Duganella dendranthematis: one gene and its partner. The protein of the gene in region 1 interacts with the protein of each later gene in a pairwise test. Links are inferred from orthologs where the notes say so. Each region holds a gene or a part of one and is shown on either strand. Other genes may lie near its edges. The genes, in order: purT and HH213_RS15880.

Region 1 (3,177 bases):
GCAATCGACATCGGTCAACAGCACATGGCCTTCCGCGTCAACACAGCGGTTGACGGCGGCGCCGGCCACACCAGTCATTGCGACCAACGCCGCGCACAGGATGAATTTCATGATTGATGCCCCTTTGATAAGAGCCTTCATCATCCGCCCCGCCGCTTCGCCAGTCTGTACGTCCTCGCACATCCCGTCCCCGATGCGGCATTGTCGCTCTATGTCGGGTACAATACTGCCTTCTTTCCGTATCACGACAGCGTGTTGCTGCTGCGCGGCGCCGTCCTCTTGCCTATGAAATCTCTCCTTATTCTTTCTGCGCTTGCGCTGGCCCACGGCTATGCCGCCGCAGACTCGATGGACCCGGTCAATGCCCACGGCTGGAATACTTCCGCTGAACTGGGCGCCATCTCCACCTCTGGTAACACGGTCGGTACTTCGGTCACCGGCAAGATCGATGCCAAGCAGGAGCTGCACAACTGGAGCAATGAATACATCCTGTCCGGTTACTTCAAGGATGAACAGGTCACGAACGACGAAGGCCAGCAAGTGCGCGAGCGCTCGGCGCAGCGCTACGCGGCATCAGCCAAGGCGGCTTACAAGCTGCTGCACGACGAGCATGGCAAGCTGTATGCGCTGGCGACCCACGTCGACGACAAATTCGGCGCCTACACCCGCTACTCGACCATCGGCGTCGGTTACGGTACCCAGATCTACCAATCGGACACGCACACGCTGGACGTGGAAGTCGGTCCCGGCTACTTCCGCGGCGTGCGCTCGCCAACCGAAACCGAAAACGGCCCGACCGTGCGCGGTGCGGCGCTACTGAAATGGAAGCTGAGCGACAGCGCGCAATTCAGCCAGAACGTCATCGTCGAACGCGGCACCGACAATATCCACTCGATGGCGGAAACCGCGCTGCGCACCAAAATCAACAGCACCATGCAGATGAAGGCCGCGTTCAATATCCGCAGCGATACCAACGTCCCGGCTGACAAGAAAAACACCGACACGCAAACCTCGGTGACACTGGTTTATTCTTTCTAACTTCTATTTCCAAGCTATGAACACTCCACGCACCCTCGGCACGCCCCTGTCCCCTACCGCCACCAAAGTCATGCTGCTTGGCTCCGGTGAACTCGGCAAGGAAGTCATCATCGCGCTGCAGCGCCTGGGCGTCGAAGTGATTGCCGTCGACCGCTATCCAAACGCACCTGGTCACCAGGTGGCGCACCGAGCCCACGTCATCAACATGACCGACGGCGATGCGCTGGCGGCGCTTATCGAGGAAGAGAAGCCTGACCTGGTGGTGCCGGAAATCGAAGCCATCGCCACCGACAAACTGGCGGAGCTGGAACAAGCCGGCAAGATCACCTGCATTCCAACCGCGCGCGCAGCGCAGCTGACCATGAACCGCGAAGGCATCCGCCGCCTGGCCGCCGAAACGCTGGGCATCGCCACCTCGCCATACCGCTTCGCCAGCAGCCTGGAAGAACTGGCCGCAGGCGCCGAAGCCGTCGGATTCCCATGCGTGATCAAGCCGGTGATGTCGTCGTCGGGCAAAGGCCAGTCGAAGATCGACAGCGCCGCCGAAGTCAAAGCCGCGTGGGATTACGCCGCCGCCGGCAGCCGCGTGGACTCGGGCCGCGTGATCGTTGAAGGCTTCATCGACTTCGATTACGAAATCACCCTGCTGACCGTGCGTTCGCTGGGCGAAGACGGCCAGGTCATCACGCAATACTGCGAGCCAATCGGCCACGTACAAGTGCAAGGCGACTACGTGGAATCGTGGCAGCCATGCCGCATGGACCCGGTGGCGCTGGTGCGCGCACGCGACATCGCCGGCAAGGTCACGGCGGACCTGGGTGGCCTGGGCCTGTTTGGCGTGGAGCTGTTCGTCAAGGACGATATGGTGTGGTTCTCGGAAGTCAGCCCGCGTCCGCACGATACCGGCATGGTGACCATGGCAACGCAAGTGCAAAGCGAATTCGAACTGCACGCCAAGGCGATTCTCGGCCTGCCAGTCAACGTCGCGCTGAAGGCGCCGGGTGCTTCGGCTGTCATCTACGGCCAGCACGAAGCCGCAGGCATCGCCTTTGAAGGCGTAGCCGACGCGCTGCGCGTGCCGAACACCGACATCCGTCTGTTCGGTAAGCCGGAGTCATTTGCCCGCCGCCGCATGGGCGTGGCGCTGGCGACCGCCGACGATGTCGACACTGCGCGCGTCAACGCCAAGCTGGCGGCTTCCAAAGTCAAGCCGGTGCTGGCCAAGTGAGTCACATCCCCCGGAACAGATCAACGTAGTTGCGGCTGACGACCAGCTGTTCCGGGCGGCCTTTCAGCTGCACCATCAAGCGACCGCGGAAGTCCTGCCGCGTGCCGGCCACATGGCGCGCGGCGACAATCACACTGCGGTGGATCTGCCAGAACTGCTGATCATCGAGCTGTTCGCGCAGCTTGCTGATCGGCGTGCGTATCAGGCTTTCGCCATCCGCCACAAACACGCTTGTGTATTTATCGTTACTCTGGAAGTAGATCACGTCGTCGATCGGGATCAAGCGCGTTTCCTCGCCGTGCGTGGCGCGTATCCATTGCAGCGGTGCGGCGACCGGCGCTGGCGCGGCTGACGCCACCGGCACGCCGCCAGCCGCCAGCTGCGCGAGCAACGCTTGCAACGCCGCCGCCGGCACCGCGCCTTCGGCCGAAGCAGGCTTCAGGCGGACCTTCAATTTGGCGACCGTCTTTTCCAGCCGCTCGATGTTGGCTGGCTTCAGCAGATAATCCACCGCCGAGTGCTCAAACGCTTCTACCGCATACTGGTCGTAAGCCGTGACGAACACAATGTGCGGCGGCTTGGGACTGTCCACCAGTTTGGCGGCGACCTCCAGACCTGTCAGCCCCGGCATGCGGATATCGAGGAACACCACCTCCGGCGACTCCTCGTCGATCATGCGCAGCGTCTCGATACCGTTGGCGGCGCGCGCCACGACCCGCAGTTCCGGCCAAACGGTTTTCAGCTGGCTTTCCAGGTATTCGCGCAGATGGGCTTCGTCATCTGCGATCAGGGCACGGATGGTATCGATGTCGGACTCACATTCAAAGGCAGCAGGAGGCGCACCGTCATGCCGCAGGGTTGATTTTCCAATAATTCTACCTTAGCGGCGCCGCCATACAAACTGCCCAGGC
Region 2 (3,317 bases), 2.1 Mb from region 1 along the record:
CGAGGTCCTTGGTGACCGACAGGCCATTCAGCGCGTCCATGACGTTGTAGCCGTTTTGCTCGAACAGCAGGCCATTCCAGTTTTGCAACGGGGTCTTGGGCAGGTTCAGGCACGGCGTCTCGGGGAAGTGCGGCGCGCCGATCAGCTCTCCCTTGAGGTCGTAGGTCCAGCGGTGCAACGGGCAGACGATGTTGTTCGTATTGCCACGGCCGTTGAGCATCAGCGCCTGCCGGTGACGGCAGACATTGGACACCAGTTCGATGCCGTCGGCGTTACGCACCAGCATACGGCCTTCATTCTCGGCGGCGAGGGTGGCGTAGTCGCCGGCGTTCGGCACCATCAGCTCATGTCCGACATAACGCGGACCGGCTTTAAACAGTTGCTGCATTTCTCGCTGCAGTAGCGATTCGTCAAAATAGACGCTTACCGGAAGTTGCGCAGTTGGCCGCGCTAGCTTGGCGTGGGTACCCAGATCGGACATCCAAACCCCCCTTAATTAATGTTCAAACCAAGAAGAGACAGAATCCGTAAAGACCCGCATACGAATGCGTTGAGGTGGTATTTAGGACGGAACCGGCGATTATACCGTGTTTTGCGCTCGACTAACAGTGTGCTGTGCTCGTTTATTGTGCAAAAAATTGCAATAACTGCATGCTTGCAAGGCAAATGGGGACGATTGCGATAAAATCCAGAGTCGCCGCTGCATGGCCCGCTAATGTTCCACCTGATAAGATGGTTTGTTCTAAAATACCGGGTTACACTGCGCGGGCCTCACGTGTGCCAAGCATGCCAAAGATAACTGAGTGACTATGTCTAAGAAATTAACTGCCGACGCGACCGCCGCCGCCCTCGCTCCCGCTTCGTTTGAAGAAGCGATGGCGGAACTGGCGCAGCTGGTCGCGCAAATGGAGGCAGGCCAACTGCCGCTGGAAGCTTCGGTGGCCGCCTACGCGCGCGGCTCGGCGCTGGTGCAGTTCTGCGCCGCCCAGCTGGAAAAAGTGGAATCCCAGGTCAAAGTGCTGGAAGGCGAGATGCTGAAACCCTTCGTCGTCACCGGCGAGGGCGAACAATGAGCGCCTTTGACGACTGGATGAAAACCGTGCAGGCCGGATCGGAAAACGATTTATCCGGGTTCCTGCCTTCTTCCGATGTGATCCCAACCAAATTGCACGCGGCGATGCGCTATGCGCTGCTGGGTGGCGGCAAGCGGGTGCGTCCGCTGCTGGTGTACGCGGCCGGTGCGCTGTTCGGCGCCGATTCGGCGACCCTGAGCCGCGCCGCTGCCGCCGTCGAAATGATCCATGCCTACTCGCTGGTGCACGACGACATGCCTTGCATGGACGACGATGAACTGCGTCGCGGCAAACCGACCGTGCACATCGCCTACGACGAAGCCACCGCGCTGCTGGTCGGCGACGCCTTGCAGTCGCAAGCCTTCATGGTGCTGTCGGCAGCGGACCAGATTCCGCCGGCGCGCGTGCTGGCGATGGTGCGCCTGCTCGGCGAGGCCTCCGGTTCGGCCGGCATGTGCGGCGGCCAGGCGATTGATCTGGACAGCGTCGGCGTCAGCCTGACGCTGGAGCAGCTGGAACGCATGCACCAGCTGAAGACCGGCGCCTTGCTGCGCGCGTCGGTGGTGCTGGGCGCCTTGGCCGGCAAGGATTTGTCGGACGAAGAATTGAGTGCGCTGAATGTGTATGCGCGCGCCATCGGCCTGGCGTTCCAGGTGGTGGACGATGTACTCGACGCGACGGCCGATTCGGCCACGCTGGGCAAGACCGCCGGCAAGGATGCCGCCGATAACAAGCCGACCTACGTTTCCATTTTAGGTCTGGAACCGTCGCGCGCACTGGCGGAAAAATTGCGGCTCGACGCGCACGCAGCGCTCGCGCCGTTTGGAGAAAAAGCTTTGCGATTACGCGAACTCGCGGACCTGATCGTGCAGCGGAAGGCATAAATGAACTTGCTCGAAAAAATAGATTCCCCGGCCGATGTACGCAAACTGCCGTACAGCCAACTGACGCCGCTGGCGCATGAACTGCGCGCCTACCTGCTCGATTCCGTATCCAAGACCGGCGGCCATCTGTCGTCCAATCTCGGTACGGTGGAACTGACGGTAGCGCTGCACTACGTGTTCAACACGCCGCATGACCGCATCGTCTGGGACGTGGGCCACCAGACCTACTCGCACAAGATCCTGACCGGCCGCCGCGACCGCATGCACACGCTGCGCCAGTTGGACGGCATCTCGGGCTTCCCGAAACGCGACGAATCGGAATACGACACCTTCGGCACCGCGCACTCGTCGACCTCCATCTCGGCGGCGCTGGGGATGGCGCAGGCGGCCAAGATCAAGGGCGAACATCGCCACGCGATCGCGGTGATCGGCGACGGTTCGATGACGGCCGGTATGGCGTTCGAGGCGCTGAACAACGCCGGTGTGCAGGACGACGTCAATCTGCTGGTGATCCTGAACGATAACGATATGTCGATCTCGCCGCCGGTCGGCGCGCTGAATCGCTATCTGGCGCGTTTGATGTCCGGTCAGTTCTACGCCGCCGCCAAGAACGTCGGCAAGTCGGTGCTGCCTGGCCCCGTGCTGGAACTGGCCAAGAAGCTGGAAGAACATGCGAAGGGCATGGTGGTTCCGGCCACGATGTTCGAGGAATTCGGCTTTAACTACATCGGCCCGATCGACGGCCATGACCTGGACTCGCTGATCCCGACGCTGCAAAACATCAAGCACCTGAAAGGCCCACAGTTCCTGCACGTGGTGACCAAGAAGGGCCAGGGCTACAAGCTGGCCGAGGCCGAGCCTATCCTGTATCACGGCACCGGCAAGTTCAATCCGGCTGAAGGCATCAAGCCGGCCGCCGCGCCGGCCAAGAAAACCTACACTGAAGTATTTGGCGACTGGCTGTGCGACATGGCCGCCGTCGACAAGAAACTCGTCGGCATCACGCCGGCCATGCGCGAAGGCTCGGGCATGGTGCGCTTCAACCATGAGTATCCGGACCGTTACTTCGACGTCGGCATCGCCGAGCAGCATTCGGTGACCTTTGCCGGCGGCCTGGCTTGCGAAGGCCTCAAGCCGGTGGTGGCGATCTACTCGACCTTCCTGCAACGCGCCTACGATCAGTTGATCCACGACGTGGCGCTGCAAAACCTGGACGTGACCTTTGCGCTGGACCGTGCAGGCCTGGTCGGTGCGGACGGCGCCACCCACGCCGGTAACTACGATCTGGCTTACCTGCGCTGCATCCCGAACATGGTAGTGATGGCGGCGTCGGACGAAAACGAATGCCGCCAGATGCTGA

The links.
Region 2: the proteins of purT (region 1) and HH213_RS15880 interact in binary tests that used the Escherichia coli proteins (3 or more experiments, as listed by UniProt). The link is inferred for Duganella dendranthematis from one-to-one orthologs.

What each region holds. Positions count from the first base shown.
Region 1 is NZ_CP051684.1:5,608,081-5,611,257, reverse strand. Bases 305-3,160 are described here. They hold purT (formate-dependent phosphoribosylglycinamide formyltransferase), read left to right. Parts: upstream 305-1,054; coding sequence 1,055-2,266; downstream 2,267-3,160. Other genes in these bases: HH213_RS25640 (sensor histidine kinase), read right to left, coding at 3,053-3,160; HH213_RS25645 (LytR/AlgR family response regulator transcription factor), read right to left, coding at 2,268-3,032; HH213_RS25655 (DUF481 domain-containing protein), read left to right, coding at 305-1,038. Outside these bases: HH213_RS25660 (DUF4124 domain-containing protein), read right to left, coding at 1-111; more of HH213_RS25655, read left to right, coding at 286-304; more of HH213_RS25640, read right to left, coding at 3,161-3,177. UniProt on the Escherichia coli protein: Involved in the de novo purine biosynthesis. Catalyzes the transfer of formate to 5-phospho-ribosyl-glycinamide (GAR), producing 5-phospho-ribosyl-N-formylglycinamide (FGAR). Formate is provided by PurU via hydrolysis of 10-formyl-tetrahydrofolate.
Region 2 is NZ_CP051684.1:3,481,317-3,484,633, forward strand. The notes cover bases 18-3,013. They hold HH213_RS15880 (polyprenyl synthetase family protein), read left to right. Parts: upstream 18-1,069; coding sequence 1,070-1,957; downstream 1,958-3,013. Other genes in these bases: HH213_RS15870 (aromatic ring-hydroxylating oxygenase subunit alpha), read right to left, coding at 18-481; HH213_RS15875 (exodeoxyribonuclease VII small subunit), read left to right, coding at 810-1,073; dxs (1-deoxy-D-xylulose-5-phosphate synthase), read left to right, coding at 1,958-3,013. Also shown: more of HH213_RS15870, read right to left, coding at 1-17; more of dxs, read left to right, coding at 3,014-3,317.